DNA from 2 places in the Acidobacterium sp. FHG110202_01 genome. Region 2 is predicted to be linked to the other one. Evidence: riboswitches for the same ligand, from Rfam matches in the RefSeq annotation. Region 2 holds a riboswitch; the other holds the start of a gene.

Region 1 (11,064 bases), on a different contig from region 2:
CCACTTCTCATTCCAAGAATGTCTCCGTCGGCTTTCCGCCAGGATGAAGAGATAATCGGCCGGTAAAACCGCCTGATATGTCTCGGAGGAGAGCGCATGAGCATGAGCCCAGGCTGATGCAGAGCTTCTCCGCGTTCGCCTTTCGGTCTGCTGTGCCTTGCGGCGCAGGAAGGAGAAGTTGTGCAAGAGCCCGCGATCAATGTCGAAACAAAGTATGACTCAGATGCATCCACCGCCAATCGCTCCACCATCGGTGGGCCGGTGTTTATTTGGCTTTTGATGCGCCAATACAAGGACGTAGCAGCCCAATGAGCATTCTTGAACTAAGGCAGGCATCCGTAGTGCGAGGGGGAAGGACGATCCTCGACTCAGTTTCGATTCGGCTGCGGACGGGAGACTTTCTGGCGATAGTCGGGCCAAACGGAAGCGGAAAAAGCACATTGCTGCGTACGATTGCCGGTCTTTGGAGAGCTACTTCTGAGGAGGCATCCTGCTCGATGAGCCAATGGCAAATCTCGACATAGAACATTCGCTGGAAGTTCTCACCCTGTGCCGGAGGCTTACCGCAGTCGCTCGTTATTGCTCGAAAGTTGCACTCATGCATCTGGGCGAATTCAATCGATTGGCCCCTGCGAACGGGTGTTGAATGCGCAATCCATCGAAGAAGTCTTTCGTGTCACTGCCGAAACTCTCTACGGACGCGAGGGGCATCCATTCTATGTCTTTCATACGAGTGAGGACGGAAAGGGGCACAGTCGGGAAATGTAGTTCCGCAATTTAGAACTTGTTAAGTAGGGTCCTTTTATATCTGAACAAAGCGCGTCGGAGCTTTGCACAATTTAATACAAGGCGGGATGTACGGGAAGCGCGGTGCGAATCCGCCACTGCCCAGCAGCTGTATGCGATGGAACCGATTGCACAATGCCACTGCCCTTGTAAGGGTGGGAAGGCGCAGTCGCGGCAAGACATCGCAAGTCAGAAGACCGATCCCTCCAGCACGATAAGTCCGCTCTTTCTAGGGCGAAGGAGGACACGAAAAGTGATTGCAAGATTTCGATTTCTATTTTCTACCGGTCTGAGTTTGCTGGCTGTTCTATTCGTACTGAATCTAAATGCTCAAACGGGCGAAACAATACGCGGCAAGGTCCTGGACTCCTTAGGCAATGCAGTTTCGCCTGCTAGAGTCGCTCTTCTTCAGGGAGACAATAAAGTCGCCGAAGGCACTGTGGATGCCGAAGGCTTTTTCTCGCTCAACGCGCCTCGATCAGGAACATACAGCCTTCACATCGAGGCCGAGGGCTTTTCAGAACAGACCATTTCACCAATATTTGTCGGCGACGGAAAGACGGTAGAGACGACCGTGCATTTGAGCGTTGGCGCTCTGCCGCAGCAGATTGTCGTGACTGCAACCGGAACAGCGATTCCGGAGTCCCAGACGGGCGCATCGATCAGCCTCATCGACAGCGACCAGATTCAGGCATTGAACAAGCTGGATGTTCTCGAGGAACTTCGGCTGGTGCCCGGAGCACAGATCGTCCAGACCAGTCAGCGCGGAGGCACCACTTCCCTGTTCCTTCGTGGAGGCGAATCCGATTTCAATAAGGTTTTGATCGATGGCATTCCGGCAAACAGCATCGGAGGCGGCTTCGACTTCGCGCAGCTCACCAACAGTGGGGTTGCCAGCGTGGAAGTGCTTCGCGGATCGAACAGTGTTCTCTATGGAAGCAATGCGCTGGTCGGTGTCGTGAGTGTGACCTCAGCCAAAGGCTCAACCAGCACTCCTCAGTTGAAATACGCAGCAGACGGCGGAAACTTCAATACCTACAATCAGGACGCCTCTCTTGGGCAGGCAATCGGGCACTTCGATTACTTCGGCAACTTTGCGCGTTATGACACGAGAGGCAGCTATTCCAACGATTTCTTTCATAATGTTACGTTCGACGGAAATCTTGGCTGGTTTTTGAACGAGAGAACAGGCATACGCATCACCGCACGTCACAATACCACCAATCTTGGAACCCCCAACGGCATCTTGTTCTATGGGATTGAAGATGATTCCACGCAACGAAACGAGAACACATACATCGGTGGAACCATACAGGATCAAACCACAGAACGCTGGCATAATCAGGCGCAGTTCGCTTATACACAATTCAGCGACCTGAATGTTAATCCAACACCGACGGGCTCATTCTTCGATTCACCAATTGAAGGACCTGTGTATCTGGGAAATACGGTAACCATTCGCGGAAGCAATGGATACAGTGTGACCGGCCAGGCAATTCTTGATTTCGGCGGCGCCTATCCAATGATCTTCTCGTCATATGAAGGCCACCGGTCCATCAATGCCCAGACGGAGTATCGTTTCTGGGAAGACTGGACAGGAGTCGCAGGTGCTCGTTTCGAGCATGAGAACGGCCAGGGACTGACTCGCAACAATTACCGTTACTTTGCTGAAGGTCACGGCAGCCTGGCCCATCGCTTTTTTGCGACTGCAGGCGTGGGCGTCGATAAGAACGAAGTCTTTGGCGTTGCCGCAACGCCGCGCGTCTCTCTGGCCTATTATTTGCGGAGCCCGCTGGACGCAGGATTCTTTGGACAAACGAAACTGAGATTCAACTATGGACAAGGAATCGAGGAGCCCAGTACATCACAGCAGGGGTCAGCACTCTTTGCCTTGCTTACTCCGGAGCAGATCAGTCAGTTCAACATTTCGCCGATCGGTCCCCAAAGAAGCCGTACATTCGATGCGGGTATCGAACAGGGACTCTGGAATGGACGTGCCATCGTCGGGGCAACCTTCTTCTATAACAGATTTTATGATCTGATTTCCTTTCTGAATGTAAATGAACTGGTCGCTTTGGGAGTGCCTCCGGAAGCCGCCGAAGCCACGCCTTTCGGCGGAGCATACGTCAATGCGGACTCCGAACGCGCATTGGGTGCTGAGCTCGACGCCAAAATCGACCTGAGGCATGGCCTGATCTTTCAGGGAAACTATACGTATCTCGATCCAGTGACCACCAAGGCCTTCGGTGTTCCATCGTTCAATCCACAGTTTCCCAGTATTCCAATTGGAGCTTTTTCTCCACTCGTCGGAGCAAGACCTTTTCGACGTGCCCCCCATTCCGGAAGCCTGGCTCTCTTCTACAACCACAAAAATTTCACTGCGACCTTCAGCGGGTCTCTGATTGGAAGCCGCGATGACAGCACGTTTCTCTCCAATGCAGATGGCGGCAATACCATGTTGCTTCCTAACCGGAATCTGGCTCCTGCCTATCAGAAGTTCGATATGAGTGGCTCTTATAACTTACGCTCTTCATTGCAGCTTTACACCAGCATCGAAAATCTCTTCAGCCAACACTATCAAGCGGCCTTCGGGTTCCCGGCCACACCGTTTACCATCCGCAGCGGCCTTCGGTTCACGCTAGGCGGCCCAACAGGCTGGGCTTTCTGGAAATAGCGAAACCGAGTGCAGGTTTTGAGCACCGCCTTTCAATTGCACAGGCTGTGCTCAAGCTCATCAGGAGCACAAAATGAACGAGGAAGCAACTTGCCCTTACCTAGATTCCCCCCAACAATGGATAGGAACACCCGGCCAACTTTGGACGCGAGCCTCGCGATTTCTCGGATCAGACATCTCACTCGTCCGAGTGTTGCTTCAGTGAGCAACCTACGCAACGCAGCGTCCAAACGCCACGGCTGAAACGCAGATCGGTCAGAGTCAGCGGAGCAATGTCCACTCGCCAGAAAATCATCATGGGCATTTGCAAAGCATGGACAATCGCTGCACGAGTTACCGCTGGATGAGTTACGGCGATGGTGTGTTTTATTGACCGCTGCTCGTCCATCCATCTTCCGACTCGAGCAATTAGGTTTTCCAGCGACTCTCCTCCGTGCGGTGCGGCGCTTGGATCGGTCAACCACGCAAGGACTCCGTCGGGATCCTCGGCTTGCAGTACATCCAACTTCCTACCGCTCCATCGTCCATAGTCGTAGTCTCGCAGTTCCTCTGCCAGCACCACCGGGAGTCCCAAGATATGGGATGTTTGTTGGGCTCTTTGCTCGGGTGCTGACAAAATGCGGTCCGCCCGAGGCACAGTCCAGGGAAATCCACCAATCCCCTTATCATCGCGCTCGATAACAGGTTCGTCGAGCGGAAAGGCTGCCTGTCTTTGTGATTCTGTTGCTGCGTGCGCGATGAGCGTGAGCCGAGCGGTCAAGGGAGTTCCTCTGCCGGGTCTATACCAGAACCTTGACACTTATGATAGAGGGACCATAGGGTTAGATTAGTCTTTGATAATGAAGTGAAGAAGCCGGTGCAATTCCGGCGCGGTCGCGCCACTGTGATATAAGCCAGACCTTCCTTCATTCCTGAAGCGAACTCTGCTTGTGGGACGCATGATCCCGGGAGGTTCTCAAATGGCCCAATCCGTAGTTAGTGTGCTGACGCCTCAACCTGTTTCCATTCCAGCTATTCCCGTCCGCGAAATATTGCCTTGGGCCTTGTTTGGCGGGCTCCTGATGTTGCTGGCGATTTACTTTGTCGGAGCCGAACAGGGGGCTACTTCTCTCATCCAGGGACATGCCGTTCATGAATTCGTGCATGACGGCCGTCATCTCCTCGGATTTCCCTGTCACTGACAAGAGGCTATTAGATGATTCGCATCCTGCTTCTGCGCGGGATGCTTGCAGGCGTCGTCGCAGGCCTTTTCGTCTTCGCATTGGCCCGGTGGATCGGCGAACCGCAGGTAGAACGCGCCATCGCAATTGAAATCAGCATGGACCGGGCGAAAGACGAGCCGCCTGAGCCTGAAATTGTGAGCCGCAGCATTCAAAGGAACTTCGGATTGCTGACGGCGACCGTCATTGAAGGTACTGCCATAGGTGGCATTTTCGCGCTTGTTTTTGCCTTCGCCTATGGCCGGATGCCTGTGACAAGCCCGCGTTCACTTTCAGCCCTGTTGGCAGGTTTGGGATTTGCAACACTTGCAGTTGTCCCTGCGCTGAAATATCCGGCAAATCCGCCTTCCGTAGGGAATCCCGAAACCATCGGCCTGCGCACCGGGGCATTCTTCCTGCTGCTTGCCGTTTCGGTCATTGCCATGGTCCTCGCAGTTCAAGTTGAGAACCGTTTGCATAACCGTTTGGGCGTCTGGAATGCTTTGCTGGTTGCGGCAGTTTTCTTCGTCGTTGTCGTTGCCACAGGTGCTCATTTTCTTCCAAATTTCGACGAGGTTCCGGTCGGATTTCCCGTGACCTTGATGTGGAGATTCCGTATGGCCGTCCTCGAAATGCAGATGCTTCTGTGGACTGTACTTGGGTTCTTTTTTGGGTGGCTTGCGGAGAAAGCTGCATCAAGCCCTGAAAGCACACATCGCTGGACGGCATACAGCCAGTAGATAAGCCTTCGTTTTACCAAAGGACAAGAAACAATGTATCCGCTGCAGGAATCCTCAAACTCTGGCATCCATCGTTCGCATCCTCCGAGGAGGGTTCTCCGGTTTGGCATGGCTCTACGACAGCAATTCCGCCTCAAAGCAATTCTTCTGCTGGTTTATGTGCCGATCCACGTCTTGACGCTTTCGGCACAAACCAGACCGCAGCGGATAGTTTCCACATCCCCCAGTATCACGGAAACGCTCTTTGCGCTGGGCGTTGGAGATGAGGTCGTCGGGGTGTCACGCTTCTCGAATTACCCGCCTCAGGTTCAGAAACTTCCAAAAGTCGGCAGCTATGTCCATCCTGATGCCGAGGCCATTGCTCGACTTGTGCCTGACCTCGTTGTGCTGGAGCGCAAAAGCAATGCCAATGATCTAACGGACAGGTTGACTGCTCTTCACATTCCATTCGTCGAAGTGCCATACGTCAGGCTGGAAGATATTTACACAGGCATTCAGCTCATCGGGAAAGCCGCAGGCGTTCCCGACCGCTCGGCCATCCTGATCGCCCAGATCAAAAGCTCTCTCGACGCCATTCAGTCCAAAGCAAAGACTATGCGCTCCCCGCGTGTGCTGATCATAGTGGATCGTCAACAGGGAACGCTGAATAATCTGATTGCTGTTGGTCCTGATAGTTATGTGAACCAGGTTCTCGAAATTGCCGGCGGCATCAATGTCCTGGCAAAACCAGGTCTGCCGCAATACCCGCATATTTCGCTTGAAACGGTCCTGCGTGAGAATCCTGATGTCATTATCGATCTGAGTGGTACACAGGAAACTGAAGAGGCTCGCCGAGCCTCACGTGCCGCAACTCTTGCCTTGTGGAGTCAATATCGGGATCTTGCGGCTGTCCGAACTGGACACGTTTACGCCGGCACCACCGATTCGCTCGTCGTTCCCGGCCCGCGCACTCCGATTGCGACGCAACAGCTATTTGATTTCGTTCATGGCATCGGAGGTTCGGATTGAGCTGTCTGCTGGAAGTCGATGGCGTGAGCTTCTCCTACGGAAGCCGCCCCGTCCTTGATTCGATCAGCTTTTGCGCCGAAGAAGGAGAGTTCCTTGCGCTGCTCGGCATCAACGGCTCCGGAAAGAGCACTCTGCTCGACATCATCTCCGGGTTTCGCATGCCCGAAACCGGTGCAGTCACCATCGTCGGACGCCATCAGAAGCAATGGAGACGCCGGGAAATCGCGCAACAGATTAGTCATCTGCCGCAGGCCATCCATGCCGATCTCCCATTCACTGCAGAGCAGTTAGTCGGTATGGGCCGATACCCGCACACTGACCACTGGTATGAATCCGAGGAGGACCACAAATACATCCGTGCGGCTATGGAGCGCACTTCCTGCTGGCCGCAGCGTCATCGCGCCTTTCGCTCTCTGAGCGGAGGTGAACGCCAGCGTGTGCTGCTCGCCGCGTGTCTCGCTCAGAACGCCAATACGCTCCTTCTGGACGAGCCATCCACCTTCCTCGACATCGAACAGCAGTTGCACTGCTTCAACATATTGCGGGAAGAAGCGCGTGAAGGAAAACTCTGCATCGCCGCTACGCATGACTTGAATCTGGCGCTAACCTACTGTACACGCCTCATCGTGCTTGCAAGCGGAGCCATCGCCTATGACATCCGAACCGCAGAAACCCATGACAACACAGAATGGCTGAGCCTGTTTTCAAAACGCCTCGATATGGGCAGCACTCCGGCAGGCTCGCCCTGGGTGTGGTACCAATGACCACAACCCAACAGCTTGGCTTCCTGACGCGGTACAGCGTCCTGCTCTCCTTCATGGTCTTTGTCGGAGCAGCGTTGCTGCTCCCGTGGGTCGGAGCCGGCCCCATCAGCCTGACGCGCGTGCTGCAACGTGAGGCGCCGGACTACGAGATTTTGCTTCAATTGCGGGTATCCCGTACTCTTCTCGCACTCGTTGCCGGAGGCGCACTTTCACTCGCAGGTACGCTTTTTCAGGCGATGCTGCGCGATGCGCTTGCCACACCATACACACTTGGCATCTCGGCGGGCGCTTCACTAGGAGCAGTCGCCGTCATAGCCGCCGGCTGGGAGACCTTCCTCGGAGTTCCCGTAACGTGGATCGGAGCCTTGACCGGGGCCTTCGGTGTTCTCATCCTCGTGATCGGAGGCGCATTTCGTCAACGCCAGATTTCAGTTTTCAGCCTGCTCCTGACAGGGATCGCCATTAATAGCATCTGTGCTGCCTTCATCATTATCTTGAGCAATTTCGCTGGCATGTCGCGTTCGTTCTCCATTGCGCGATGGCTGATCGGCAGCATCGACGCGACAAGCTACACCTCGCTAGTAGTGTTGGCAGCAGTTGTGTTCATAACTTCTGCCTTCATACTCGCGCAGGCACGCAGTTGGAATCTGCTTGCTGTTGGGGAGCGATGGGCGGCCTCGCGTGGTGTGCGTGTTGGAGCTCTACTCGCGCAAGGCTATATCCTCGGCTCAATTCTTGTTGCCGGGGCAATTGCTCTCACCGGCCCCATCGGTTTTGTCGGATTGATTGTGCCGCATCTTGTGCGCTCACGCATCAGCCCCGATCATCGGCTCCTGATGCCTTGTTCCTTTCTCTTAGGTGGAGCACTACTCGCGCTCTGTGATGCCCTCGGTCGCATCATCATGCCGCCCTCGGAGCTTCCAGCCGGTGCTGTACTTGCCTTAATTGGTGGCCCATACCTGGTCTGGGTAATCCGCCAAAGAACGCCTGTGGAGGAGATATGACATCGTATCGTCAGCGCGTCATCCGTGCGGATGGCCGCACTCTGAACATCGTTCAACACCGCGGGCATCTGTCGTACTGCGTAACCGGCTGCTGCTGTGGCCGAACCGACCGCGGCTATGCTGAGGTTCCGGTCGATGTCTATAAGGAAGAGTGGCTGCGGCGCAAAATCCGCAATGAAGTACATCTCACCAAAGGCGGATGCCTCGGCCCCTGCGCGTTGGCGAATGTAGCCTGCCTCGTCTTTGACGGGCGATCCGTTTGGTTCCACTCCGTAAACAGCGCCTGGCAGGTCCGGCAGATCTTCGATTACACCGAGTCGATGCTCAAAGCCGACCGATTCCTCAAACCTCCGGCTGAGCTGAGCGAGTTCGTCTTCAACTACTACGACTGGGATGTACGCAAACCGGCCGAACTGCCCGACGAAACCGAGGCTCCGCAACCAACCGGCGGCATCATGCTGCTTTCACACGCGGATACGGACCTTTTGACGTTAGCCCGCGCAAAAGACCTTCTCCCTGCGGAACTCGAAGTAGGTTCTTATTCCCTCAACGCACTCCACAGCGAAGATCAGATGGAGGTACTGCTTGGCGGGAAGTTAGGCCGTGCCCGCGTTATTGTGCTGCGTGTTCATGGCCCTCTCAGTTGCGTGCCAGCGTTTAACCGCCTGCGCGAGATGTGCATTCAGCGCGGACAGTCTCTCGTGCTCATCAGCGGCACCGGCGAGCTAAGCCCCGAGTTCTCGCAAACCGTCAACGTTCCTGGCGACGTGATGGAGACGGCCGCTCAGTATCTTGCTCTTGGCGGCGTCAACAACTTTATCGAGTTGTGTCGCTTCCTTTCCGACCGCCTTCTACTAACCGGACATGGCTACGCAGCTCCCACTCCAATGCCGGAACATGGTGTCTATCTCCCCGACATGGATATTGCCGCCATCGAAGACTGGGAACGCAGAGCCGATCCGCGCAAGCCCACGGTTGCTGTGCTCTTCTACCGGGCTCATCGCATGAGCGGCAACACTGGATTTATCGATGCCCTGGCGCAGGCAATCGAAGAGCGTGGAATGAATGCACTCTGCATCTTCACTTCGAGCCTCAAGTCGTTGGAGGCCGGCAGACCTGCAGCCTTCCAGTGGATCGAAGGGCGCACAGACGTGCTAATTTCAACGCTGTCATTTGCGCTTGGCGAAGTCAACACCGGAGACATTACGGAACCAGGCGAAGCCGTCACATCGCTCGAAGAACTAGGAGTTCCCGTCATCCAAGCCATTGCCAGCGGAATGGCGCAAGGCGCATGGGAAGGATCGCGCCGAGGCCTGAACTCGCTCGATACTGCCATCAATGTAGCCATTCCTGAATTTGATGGCCGCATTATCACCGTACCGATTTCCTTCAAGGAACGCGGCGCATCGGTTTCCGATGGTCTCTATGTTCCGCACGAGAAACGGATCGAACGAGTAGCCGGAATCGCAGCCCGCTTGGCGAAGCTTAGCCACACGCCAAACTCAGAACGGCGTATCGCCTTTGTTCTCACAAACTCAGCCGCCAAGGCCTCTCAGGTTGGCGGAGCAGTTGGTCTCGATACTCCCGCAAGTCTCCTGACGGCACTGCACGCCATGCGAAGTCGCCGCTACAACATCACCGCATTGCCGAATACATCCGACGACCTGATGCAGAGTTTGCTCGAACGCGGATCGTATGACGATCGTCACCCGCTACATCCCGACTATGCGGAACGTTTCTCAAGAGCGGCATATCACGCACAGTTCTCCGCGTTCCCTGAGCGTTCCCGCCGCAGAATGGAAGACTACTGGGGACAGCCGCAGCCTCATGGATCCAGCGTGCGCTCCGCGAAGCCAAAGACGGATAAGAAGCTCATGGGCTCGCTCGCTGGAAAACTCGCAGCCCTCGATCATGAGCCGTGGAGCGACGAGCAAAGCTATCACTTCGCATCTCTCAACTTTGGCAATGCACTGGTGGCTCTCCAGCCACCACGCGGATTCGGCATCGATCCGGATACCATCTATCACACACCTGATCTCCCACCGACGCATCAGTATGCCGCCTTCTACCGTTGGCTCAGCACGCCGCAATCGGAAGGCGGGTGGGGCGCAGATGCCATCGTGCATCTGGGGAAGCACGGCACACTTGAATGGCTTCCCGGCAAAGGCATCGGTCTCTCTGAGGAGTGTTTTCCCGATCTTCTACTGGGGGACATGCCTCTTGTCTATCCATTCATCATCAACGACCCCGGTGAAGGCAGCCAGTCCAAACGCCGCGCGCATGCGGTAATCATCGATCACCTGACTCCACCAATGACCACGGCAGAAACCTACGGCGTGCTCGCTGAGCTCAATCAGCTTGTCAACGAGTATTACGCCGTAGAAAAGCTTGATCCCGCAAAGCTGCCTTATTTGCAGCAGCAGATATGGGATCTCGTGCAAAAAGCGAATCTACAGGCCGACCTTGGCCTCAAGACGATGCTCAGCCGTGATCATGGCGACCATAAGCACGATTGGGATGACGAACTGACGCCAGAGGGAATTCCGACAACGCTGGCGGAAATGAGCGGCAATGACGTCGCTCACCTAATTGAAGACCTCGACGGCTACCTCTGCGAACTGGGCATGGCGCAGATTCGTAGTGGATTGCATACATTGGGGCAAATGCCACCTCTGCCGGAAATGCTTCAGTCGCTGACACGTCTCTCCAACTCAAGTGCTCCAAGCCTTCAGTCGTCTATAGCCAGCGCATCCGGTTTTGACCTTGCGGCTCTTCTGGAAAAACCAGGAGAGCGGCTTCCAGAGAGCCGCAATCTACTTGGTCAGATAGTGCATACGCATGCCGATGTCCTGGATTTGCTCGATAAAGCGGCACTCGATCTGTACACCA
Region 2 (11,064 bases):
CAACGATGGCGCTGGTCGACTCCCCGTCATGCAGGACGGGTTGAGTCCCAGCACTCACAAAGGCTCCCGCATGTCTTTCTCCGAGCGTGTGGGAGCGCTTTGCATCGCCTCATCCACCCGATTAGCCAGAACGTCTCAGTGAACGAGCAAACGCAAGAGACTCCTTGGCTGGCGTGTCTGGTGGATTAGGGATGCACCACGGAGAAACAACCTCTAACCGAATCCAAGGAGATTCACATGTCACTCAACAGCAATGTATTCCGCCCAGGCTACGCAGAAGGTCAGACACCCGCCCAGGAAATCGCCCTCAACAGCAGCAACGAAGTAATCAACCTTCCCGAAGCAGCAGTCAAACAGCGTGCGAATCAGATTCTCAGCGCCACCGCTGCGAAGCACAATCTGCAAGTCAGTGACTTGAGTCCAGAGCTTGCACAGCGTGCAGTGGAGGAGGCTACCCGCCAACTGGAGCGGGAAGCAGCCGATGCAAACAACGTGTGGAAGCAGCTATTCGATCAGCAGCAGAAGGAGCTTGAGCTTGCACGTCTACAACTGAACGCTATGAAGGACTCCCGCAACCCCGTCTCACCCAGAGATGCAAGGCCAGTGACCACCACGGAAACGGCAAAACGCCGTGTCGGTCCTGCTGAGTGGTCGCGTATGTCTGTCCCCCAGCGTTGTGCAAGTATCGGCGTCGATTACAGCACCATCGATGTTGGCTTGCTGGAGGACCTGTTCAGCCGGAATGCAAGTCACAGTCTGGCTGCTGACCTGATGAAGCAGAATCCGCTCCGATACAGGACACTGAAGGAAACCGCCACCTGTCTGGGCATATTCGGCGCACCCAGAGGTACATTCAGGAAGAGCTAACCTTGGCAACGCTTCCCCGCCGTCTTCTTTCACGCTGTGCGGCCTAAGCCGCACAAACACTGCATACTATGCAGACGGGGATACAGCATCAGCCAGAGCGTATAACATAGTGATGAAATCGTTCCAATGGTTTACAAGCTGGCTCACCATTATCAACGACACTTCTTTGACATGACCCCTCTGCTCACGAATAATCAAACTTTCAACCAACGCATGAGGTGCTAGGGAAGACGGTGTGAATCCGCCACTGCCCCGCAACTGTAAGCGCGTTTCTGCATGTCTGGTTTTTGAGGACGTGCAAGGATGCCTGACCACAAAGCCACTGGAAAACATCCGGGAAGGCGGCAGGGCAAGAGCGCGCGAGTCAGGAGACCGGCTTCATGCGCACAGTACCGCGTTCCGAGGGGAACGGAGGAAAAATGCCAGACATTCCGCGGCGAAGCCGCTTTGCTCTCCTTTCAGTTTGCTTGTTGTTAGCAGTGATGCCAGCACGTGCTGTCGTCGTTCGTGGACGTGTTACCGATTCTCTGGGCGCCCCCATCGCCAATGCCAGCGTAGCTCTCGTTCAGAACGGGCAGGTCATCGCTTCGGGCATCACACGGAACGATGGAAGCTATCAGCTCTCTTCTTCAGCAACTGGCCGCTTCTACGTTCTGGCCGGTGGAAGATCCTTCCGCCAGCTCGCGACAGAAAGCTTCTACGGTGGCTCTCTCGATGGCATAGAGCAGAACATCCAGCTTGAACCCGAGTGGGTGCGGCAGTCGATCGTCGCCACAGAAACCGGAACACCCCTGCCGCAGGCTCAGGTAAGCGCATCTATTACGGGCTTGAACAAAACCGACTTCCTCAACCGCGCAGATATGGTCGACATCCTGCGCCAGGTTCCCGGAATAAGTGTTGTCCAGACCGGACAACGCGGCGGTGTTGCCAGCATTTTCGTGCGCGGTGGCAATTCAGACTCGAACAAAGTGCTCTTCGATGGCGCGCCCATTGAAGACATTGGCGGGCGATTCGACCTCTCCACCATTGCATCCACAGGCGTGGAGAAGGCCGAAGTCTATCGCGGTCCCAACAGCGTCCTCTACGGCTCTGACGCAGCTGCCGGAGTCATCGGCTTCAGCACGCCTCGCGGTTCCACATCGTTCCCGTCTTTGATCTACGAAGGCGACGCAGGAAACTTCGGCACCTATCGAAATGAAGTGCAGCTCGGCGGAACGCATCGCTCTCTCGACTACTATGGCGGCTTCAGCGATCTTCAGACGCAGAACTCTGTTCCCCAGAGCGAGTACCACAACATTGTCGAGACGGCGAACCTGGGATGGGCGTGGTCCGCAGCTACGACGATTCGCGTTACTGCGCGCAACGCCGACATCGCTACCGGACTACCGAATGCCTACCAGTTCTACCAGATCGCGAATGACGCCAAGCAGTCTGACCAGAACATTTTCATGACCGGAACCATCGACCACACTTTCTCCGACCGCCTGCACGGCCTCGTCCGCTATGGCATGGCACGCAAGCGCGAGGAGTCGACGCAGTGGTCGCCTACTGGAATCTATGACGCAACCGACGGCATTTATCTCGGCCTGCCAGTCACTATCAAAGGAGCCAACGGGTACTCCGTCAGCGGTCAGGCGATTCTGAACTATGCCGGAACCTATCCCATCACATCAGAGCTTGTATCCAACCGCGACAACCTCTACGTGCAGGCCGATTATCAGTTCACGCCGCACCTGATGGCCATTGCCGGCTTCCGCTTTGAAGACGAGCGTGGAAAAGACTATTATCCCGGTTTCTTGAATGACACCCTGGAGCGTGCCAACTACGACTACATGCTCCAGATCGGCGGTGATTTCCGCAATCGCCTCTTCTACTCATTTGGTGGAGGCATTCAGAAAAACCAGCTTTACGGAACTGAAGGTACGCCGCGCATCGGGCTTTCCTATTACCTCGTGCGTCCCGGAAGAGGCATCTTCCACGGCACCAAGCTCAACTTCAATTTTTCAAAGGGCGTCAAGGAGCCGACCCTCACCGATCAGTTCGATTCGCTCTACCAGGTGCTCAACACCTACGGAGGTCCGCAGTCCGCCGCACAGTATGGCATCGGGCCTATCGGAGCGGAGCATTCGCGCAGCTATGACGGCGGAGTAGAGCAGAGCCTCTTCAGCGAGCGCGTACTTCTGAGCGCAACTTACTTCCACAATGAGTTCGGGAATCAGATCGAGTCCGTTCCAGCGAGCGCGCTCTACCAGCTTCTACCGCAGCTTTCTCCCGATCAGGTTGCGCAGATCGTTGCCGCCTACAACGTGGCGCTGGCGTCGCCTACAGTGAATTCGCTGGTCTTCCGCGCACAGGGTGTCGAGAGCGAAGTGCAATACGGCATTGGCAAGAACATCTTCCTGCGTGGCGGCTATACCTATCTTGATTCTGTCGTGCAGCACTCCTTCAGCTCCGACGCGCTTGAGCCTACCTACAACACCGAGTCATCATTTCCAACTTTCCCCATAGGCGTTTACTCGCCGCTGCGTGGATCGCGTCCCTTCCGCCGTCCGCCACATACTGGCTTTATTTCAGCGTCCTACACCGGCAAGTACTGGACACTCATCGGCAACGGAGCATTCTCCAGCCGCAGCGATGACTCCACCTATCTCGGTTTCAGCGACGCCTTCTTTGGCAACTCGCTATTGCTGCCTAACCGCAACCTCGACTACGGCTACGCCAAACTCGATCTCGGCGTCGTCTATCAGGCAACGCATTGGCTTGCTGTTTACGCACAGCTTGACAACCTGCTGAGCAACCAGCATACCGGCCCGATTGGATACACATCGCTGCCGTTCAATTTCCGCACCGGCCTGCGCTTCGCCTTAGGCAAGGAAAAGAAATAACGAATGGCTCCCATCCTTTCGACATGATTTTCGCCGAAAAGGATGGGGCCCTTGAAACAGCCCTCTTCTCATCCCTGACCCTGATTCCTTACAATCAAGGCATGGTTTTAGCAGTCTCCCGCAAGCTCCTGGTTTTCTCTCTCTGTGTGCCCCTGAGCCTTTCTGCGCAACAGGTAAAGCGTGGCCGCAAATACACTCCGCCACCGCCGACCTGCAAGGTCACCGTGACCGTCACCAAGGCATCGAACGGCAAGCCCGTGGAGAACGCCGGCGTCATCTTTCATCCCATGAAGGATGGCAAGGACGACGGCAATATGGAACTGAAGACCGATGAGGACGGAAAGGCTGTAATTGACGTGATCCCCGTTGGGGACACAGTACGCCTCCAGATCGTCGCCAAGGGATACCAGACCTACGGCGCTGACTACAATCTCGAAGGTCCGACCGAGGAGATCGCCGTCAAGCTGAATCCTCCAGGCCACCAGTATTCGATTTACGAGAAGCACGACGGCTCACAGGTCGGCGGCCAGGACGAAGCTCCCAAGCCTTCAGATCAGAATCAGCCGCAGCCTCATTGAAAGGTAGGCGAGGGCTTTGGCCCTCGCAATCAACTATCCCCGCGAAGAGACGTAATCTCGATCCGACCTTCGCAGACATTCAGGGGATGATTCACTGTAAAAGCCTCGCTTGATCCCGGAGCAGAAACGCTGATGCGCGAGACCGCCGGGCATGTGTCGCCGGTTGACCAACCCATCTGGAACCATGCCTCGCCTCTCGGAGCAATCACCAGCTGCGCCTGTACCGGAGCTGCGGAGGTATTTTCGACCGCACCCGGCTCCAATTTTGCCCTCAATGCCGCTTCGCTGATGTGGTCAACGATCAGGCTGGCTGCAGGGTTCCCATGCTGATCCAGCAGAGAAACATTCGGGAAGCCGCCGATGCGGCACGGCGCAAGCCCCTGGTTGTAGAAAGCGAGCTTCACCGCGCGGTAGTTGCCATTCACAGTTGCGGCAATCTCAGTAACGGTCAGGTTCTTGTCCTGGCAAGGCTCCGTTCCTCCGGCTTCGTCCGCGCGCTTTACCAGCTGTGGAGGCTTGCTGTTAGTCGCAACCATGTAAGGTGCGTTGGGATTCGGAGCGGCCTTTGCGCGCCGTGTGTCGTCCTTTTGAATGTTGGGCGCGCTTCCCGGCAGAGATGCGTTGTGCTGTGAGTGAGAGCAACCTGCCACAAAAATACCGCATGTCAATGCCAGAAGAATCATGTGGCGTAGCCGGGGAAGCACAGAATTGCCTCGAAGTGTATCAGTCATAAGATGACCCCTGCCCCAAATGCGTTGCAAGGCGGCCTTCCTCGCGCCTCCGAAAGAGAAATCCTTATTAGCAGGTAAAATCAAGATATATGGACAGTTTACAGGGAAAGGCCGCGCTGGTCACGGGCGCTGCCAAGCGCATCGGGCGCACACTTGCGCTCGCGCTGGCGCGAGCCGGCGCTGACGTAGCCATTACCTATCGCGATTCTGACATTCAGGCACAGCAGACCGTAAAGGAATTACAGGCGCTTGGGATCAAGGCTGCAGCCGTCCGCTGCGATGTACGCAATCCGAAAGATGTGGAAGATGCCATCGCTACGGTCGTCCGGCTCTTCGGACAGCTTGATCTGCTCGTCAACAACGCAGGCCTCTTCGAGACAGCGAAGCTTGAGGAAATTTCCGTCAGCCAGTGGGACGCCATGTTTGAGACCAACACCCGCGGCCCGTTCCTGATGGCGAAGGCCGCCTACTCGCATCTCAAAGCAGCCCATGGACGCATCATCAACATCGGCTCGCTCGGCGGATTACATCCCTGGCCCACGCACGGCCACTATTGCACCTCAAAGGCCGCTCTGCACATGCTTACGCAGACCATGTCCAAGGCTTTTGCGCCGGAGATCAGCGTGAACTGTGTTGCGCCGGGAATGATCGTGAACGGGGAGGTCTCCGCCGACTACGAGCATTTCGCCCATAAGACTCCGATGAAGCGCAACGGCGCTCCGGAAGACGTTGCCGCCGCCGTCATGTTCTTTGCCACCGGTCCGCACTTCATCACCGGCCAGATTCTAAGCGTCGATGGCGGCCTGGGGCTGTAGTCAGACCATTTGCCCGGAAAGATGTGGGGTCTTCTCCCCCCTGGGGGGAGGTGTTAAGTCTTTGAAAAACCATGGCTTCTGTTTTCAATGCGGCAAAGTATTGAAAACAGGAAGGTTCGACGTAAAGTCCTGGTTCCAGGCAATAAAAAACCGCCAGTCATAGGCGATTTTTTTGTCTATTTTGTCCTTACATTCAGGATAGCAGAAATAGCGGAAATACAAGCTCATTGCTCGTTGTAACAGGTCTCGTTTGAGACCAGCAACTTACAGCAAAATGTTACTTTCGAAATCGTTGACAAGGCATATTCAGCACTCACGGCCAAAGCCCTGTTTATCACCCGCACTCCGAAAAGGCACGCGGTTTTGAGCGGAGAGGATGATTCTCATCGAGAAACTCCAGGATGCGCTCCACCAGCAGCTGCTCATCTTCAACGCCGGCGCGCAAGAAATGGCACGAAGCGGGTTCATTGTTTAAGTAGGAATACGAATTCTTTCTACTCCGGCCTGCATCATAAAAATCCATATCACTCCCCTTGCTCCTGTTTTCAATTGGGGGATGGGAGAACCCAGGCAGATAAGTTAGCTGTCGACGAAGCGGCAAACTGCAGTGCTGTTGAAAGATGTCTTTCCTTTTTCTGTATTGGTAGTGACGACCGTAATCAAACCGTTACAGAAAATCTGCAACGCTGGAGCAGTTTGGTGTGAGAAATATTTTGCGGACTTGGCGCTCTTAGCGACTTCGCGGTTGATTTTTAAGCACCGCCATAAAGCTGAAACGTGGCCCAATAGAGAGGCTTACGAAACACGCCTTGCGAGTGCAGCAGAGAAAGCTTGGCATTGCGCAGCGCCACATCAGGCGAGCGCCCCTGGGCCAGCTCGTCGTACATGCGGTCCATCAGCTGCGGCGAGGCTGCGTCGCTAGCCTCCCACAGCGAGCCCACAACATAATGCGCTCCCGCGCGCAGAAAGGCCCACGACAGTCCCACCAATCCCTCGCCGCCATAGACGCGCGACCCTGAGCCATAGCACGCCGAAATCGTCACCAGGTCCGCATGCAGCGGCTGCTGGATCACATCGCGCGCATAGAGCTTGAAGGCATCCGGGTTCGAAGGCTCGCGCGTCAGCACAATCGCTGAGTCGAGCGGCTGCGCGCTGCTGCTCGTCCCATGCGCCACAAAGTGGATGTAGGAAAACTGCCCCGGCGTAGTGCTGATGTACGAAGAGGGCAGCGCCTGCTTCTGCGTAAAGACGGCTTCTGTCGCAGCAGGGAAGTGCCTGGATATATTCGATACTTCTGCTCCGGCATTCAAAAGGTCAGGAAACTTTTCATCCGGCGAGATAGGGTTCCCGATCAGCAGCAGCTTCTTCGCCGTCTTCGCGCGTGTTTCCGGACGGAACGCCGCCAGCAGCTTCAGCGAGCTGGCATCAGTAATAGTGGCGTCGTCAATCCAGTAATGCACACCACCGCCCGGAGCGAGCAGCGTCTCGAAATTCAGCGTCGTCAGGCTTCCATCAGGAATGATGTAGACCGGCGAGTTCTTCGCAATCAGCTTTTCCGCCGGCGCCACCAGGATGTTGTAGAGCGCAATGCCATCGGCATAGGCAGACGCAAGCGTGTCTTTTGAATCAAGAATGGCGCGCTGATAGTTCTTCACATGCGCATCGATTTCAGCCTGCGGCGGAAGCTTGAAGAAGTGCGTCCCTGAAGAGTTGATGGCCCACAGGTATGACTCCTGCGGAGCCACGCTGTAGACCAGAATTGTGCCATGCAGCCTGTTGGCAATCGCGCGCGCATTGAGAGGCCTTTTCAGCGCAGCTTTGAAATCCGATGAAGTGACACCGAGCCCTTCTTCCAGAGTCCGCGCCCGCCCAAGATCAAACCACTGCAGCGCCTCATCCGTCCGTTTGTGATTCACCAGGAAGCGAATGTAATCGTCGTAGAGCTCATCAGCATTTGTCGAGAAAGGGAGCTTCGATTCTTCTTTCTTGATGGTGGCTCGTTGCGTTTCAAAAGTTGTAATGGATTGGCGGTACCATTTATCCGCAAGATCGGACTTATTGGATTCTGCATAAACATCCGATAAGGCACCTTCCACCTGCCAACGCAAAGAAGGGGTAATGGCGCGATTCCGATCCAAGGCATCGAGAGTTTCTATAGATTGCGCCATATTGTTCTGGCGTGCAGCTATAAGACTCTTAAGAAAGAGCACATCCATTTCATCTGAACTTCTACCTGAAGCGTGAGCAATGTCGAGCGCTTTACTAGTATGCTGTGCCGCTAATTCAAGATTATTGGATTTCAGGAATAGCTCGGCTAGCGAAACGTGAATTGTAATCTCTTCTTCTACGTCTTGATAAGACTCTGCAATCTGAAGAGCGGTTTTATAACAAGCCTCTGCATCATTTGGATATCCGAGGCGATAGAGAGATAATCCTGTGTTGTTTAACCATTCAATTCGGTCGTCAGTCTCTCCTATTGTTTTCGCACCCTGTTCTGCAATACGAAAACGCGCCAGGGCTTCTTCGAAATTACCGAGTTTGTAGTTTGCCCAAGCTATATTTCCTTGTGATTTTTCTAAGAGACTCTTTGCATTGATCTTTTGGGCAGAACGCACCGCTGCTTCTGATAAATCCAGTGCCTCATCAAAATGCTCCTGGCGAAGGGCGACCACACTTAGGTTTAATAAAGTGGCTGCTTGTTGATAATTATCATGCTGAGTACGAGCAATATTGAGGTTTCGATGGAAAACTTCCTCGGCTTGAACAAGGTCAGCTTGCTGAAGATATAGCATGCCTAAGACGGTGAGAGCATGGCTTTTCAAGGGAGAAGAATTGTCACCTGCAGCTGGCTTTCTACTATTTGATAGAGATTGGGCTTCAAGCAATGCCTGATTAGCTTCGCTACGGCGCCCTAATGATAAGTATGCCCATGCTTTAAGCACGTTCTGTTCTAAGGCAATGTCTGTATTTGCTAGCGAGGAAGGTAGCGGTTCAGAGAGCGCTAATAAAGCTGCATCGTTTTTGCTTTGTCGTAGTAAGGCCCTCGTATCAAGGAGTCGAAATTTCCAGGCCCACTCAGGATCTTTCTGGGAAAGCAATGCGCTTGCTGTCTGAGCTGTCTTATGGGCACTTTCCAGATTCCCATGAATAATCAGTTGTTCTGCCGTGCTATAGACAGCTTTAGGGTCTGTTAAGACTTTTGGTTTACAGCCAGCAAGCGCAGATAGGGTAATTAAAAGAACTACGGCCCACTGGGTTTCCCGTTTGCACTTGCCATTGCAGCGGAAACTGCGCCTCCAACCGGAGAACCCAGTTGCGCCCTGATCATCGACAGACGATATTGATGGTGAGTCACAATCAGTTCTGCGAAATAGATCTTTCCAAAGTCCGGAACGCGGAGTACATTTCCACACGCGATTGCGGGGAAATTTTTTGGCAGTTCGGGCAGTTGGTCGATCAGAGAGCATACGATGAAATCTCTGCCATTTCCCTCCTGATCTGAATCAGGCCAGTGAACGTGACTCTCGGCCCAGTCAGGAATAGGTGCTCCGTTGTACTTCTTCGCAAACGTGGCTTTCGCGCCATCTTTTTGAGCCTTGACCTTTTCCAGGAATTTTTCCTGCTGCGGCCAGGGCTTAGTGGGATAACGATTCTTCGGGTCCGCTTCCAATGTACCGTCGTGATCGGTAAAAAGATCATACTTGATGACTGGTTCAATCAGATTTCCGCTGATGCGCAGATTGATGAATTGCGAGCCTACGATGGAAACCTTTGCATGGCGCCTATGATGCGGGTGCGAAACTGAAAGCTGCGCGACGACACGGTCTGCAGTAATGACATCGAGGATATTGAGGCCGTCGATGGTTGCGCTGACCTGCGTTGTCCACGGTCCTTCGCTTGCCTCGTCTTTCTTGCTGCCGGAAACGTGTGTAGCCTCATTCGTAAAACTTACAGTGTCTTTCCATTTGCGTCCCTTCCGTTGCTTTTCGATAAAGCCGCCAACCACGGGCAGGGAAGAAGAAGCATGCGAAGGAATAAAACCGCTGAAGGGGCGAGTAATGAAACCCCCGATCGGATTCGCATCAGCATGGTAGTAGTAAATCTTCTGCGGATTATTTTCAGCCATTACTTTTCCATTCTGGGGAGGAGTTGAATTTTCGTTAACGAGTCTGCAAAAGGAAGCGGTACTTCGCCAGATCGACCGGTGCGCTGGTTGACGCGCCAGTTGAAATTCCCTGGACCAGCAGCGTATTCACGCCAGCCTCAGCGCTGTCTGCCGGCACCTGAATCGAAACTGTATCCGAAGCCTGCGACGGAGGCACCTGAATCTGCCACACCATTTTGCCAGAAGGACTGTAAAGCGAGCACAAATATCCAGAAAAGCGCGCGTCTGTAGGTACATCGACAAACAGCAAAAATGGCTGATGCGCGTTCATCACTACCGTGCGAATTTCCGCACCACGGCTGCCGCCATCCACCAGGTTCACCGACGGCAGAAGCTGCGGCCGTGAAGCCGAGGCAGCCAGTTGTTCCAGGTGCGGCATGGTCACAATATTCTGGAACCCGATCACCAGCAGCATGGCCGCCATGGCGGGCACGGCAAATGCAGGGCGGAGGATGGATGCCAAATCGAAGAGCTTCCGTTTGGGCTCTTCGGCTGTCTCGCGCACCACGGCCGGGCGGGCAAGCTCCTTTTTCGTCTGGGCGATAAAGAGCGTGGTGGCGCGCAGATCTGTGGCGCATTTCTCGCAGTTAAAGAAGTGCTCTTCGAAAGAGTCCCGCGCCTCAGGGCCCAACTCTCCCAGCAGATACTTCTCAACCATCAACTGATTGGCAGCTTCTGTGTGTTCCATGATTTGAGCCTCATCAGAATAGTGCACAGAAAATCCAAACGTATCGTGTGAATTGGCTGCCTCTGTTTCGCGATGTTTCGGATGAGGCCACATGCTTGACATAAAAGGACTTAAACGAAAGTTTAGCGCGGTGGAGTAATACTCTTAGATACTCCCTGTCCACACCGAACTCAGCGCAAACCTCATCCTTGTCCCGCTCGTCGAGGAAAATGCCTTTCAGCAGCTTGCGGTCGCGCTCACTGAGCTTGTCCAGAATCTGGCGCACGGTCTTCTGCGTGTCTTTCGACAGCATTTCATCGAGTACCCCGGCTGTCTCGGATTGAATATCGATCTCC

The links. Region 2 has a riboswitch for cobalamin ahead of AC5S16_RS00750 (TonB-dependent receptor). Riboswitches for the same ligand answer to the same signal wherever they lie in the genome.
Region 1: linked by a shared signal. The riboswitch ahead of AC5S16_RS06675 (TonB-dependent receptor) and the one ahead of AC5S16_RS00750 (TonB-dependent receptor) in region 2 are both predicted to bind cobalamin.

The regions. Positions count from the first base shown of each region.
Region 1 covers NZ_JBZYWJ010000003.1:70,741-81,804, reverse strand. Annotated here, with positions in the region: gene AC5S16_RS06680 (ATP-binding cassette domain-containing protein) at 309-524, shown strand; cobalamin riboswitch at 836-1,006, shown strand; gene AC5S16_RS06675 (TonB-dependent receptor) at 1,040-3,460, shown strand; gene AC5S16_RS06670 (histidine phosphatase family protein) at 3,639-4,220, opposite strand; gene AC5S16_RS06665 (CbtB domain-containing protein) at 4,420-4,641, shown strand; gene AC5S16_RS06660 (CbtA family protein) at 4,656-5,399, shown strand; gene AC5S16_RS06655 (ABC transporter substrate-binding protein) at 5,508-6,407, shown strand; gene AC5S16_RS06650 (ABC transporter ATP-binding protein) at 6,404-7,171, shown strand; gene AC5S16_RS06645 (FecCD family ABC transporter permease) at 7,168-8,175, shown strand; gene AC5S16_RS06640 (cobaltochelatase subunit CobN) at 8,172-11,064, shown strand, end outside.
Region 2 covers NZ_JBZYWJ010000001.1:192,006-203,069, forward strand. Annotated here, with positions in the region: gene AC5S16_RS00745 (hypothetical protein) at 238-867, shown strand; cobalamin riboswitch at 1,067-1,262, shown strand; gene AC5S16_RS00750 (TonB-dependent receptor) at 1,350-3,752, shown strand; gene AC5S16_RS00755 (carboxypeptidase-like regulatory domain-containing protein) at 3,854-4,330, shown strand; gene AC5S16_RS00760 (DUF4232 domain-containing protein) at 4,360-5,061, opposite strand; gene AC5S16_RS00765 (SDR family NAD(P)-dependent oxidoreductase) at 5,151-5,876, shown strand; gene AC5S16_RS00770 (CHAT domain-containing protein) at 6,629-8,092, opposite strand; partial or broken gene AC5S16_RS00775 (tetratricopeptide repeat protein) at 8,489-8,818, opposite strand; gene AC5S16_RS00780 (hypothetical protein) at 9,118-10,002, opposite strand; gene AC5S16_RS00785 (zf-HC2 domain-containing protein) at 10,037-10,729, opposite strand; gene AC5S16_RS00790 (RNA polymerase sigma factor) at 10,743-11,064, opposite strand, start outside.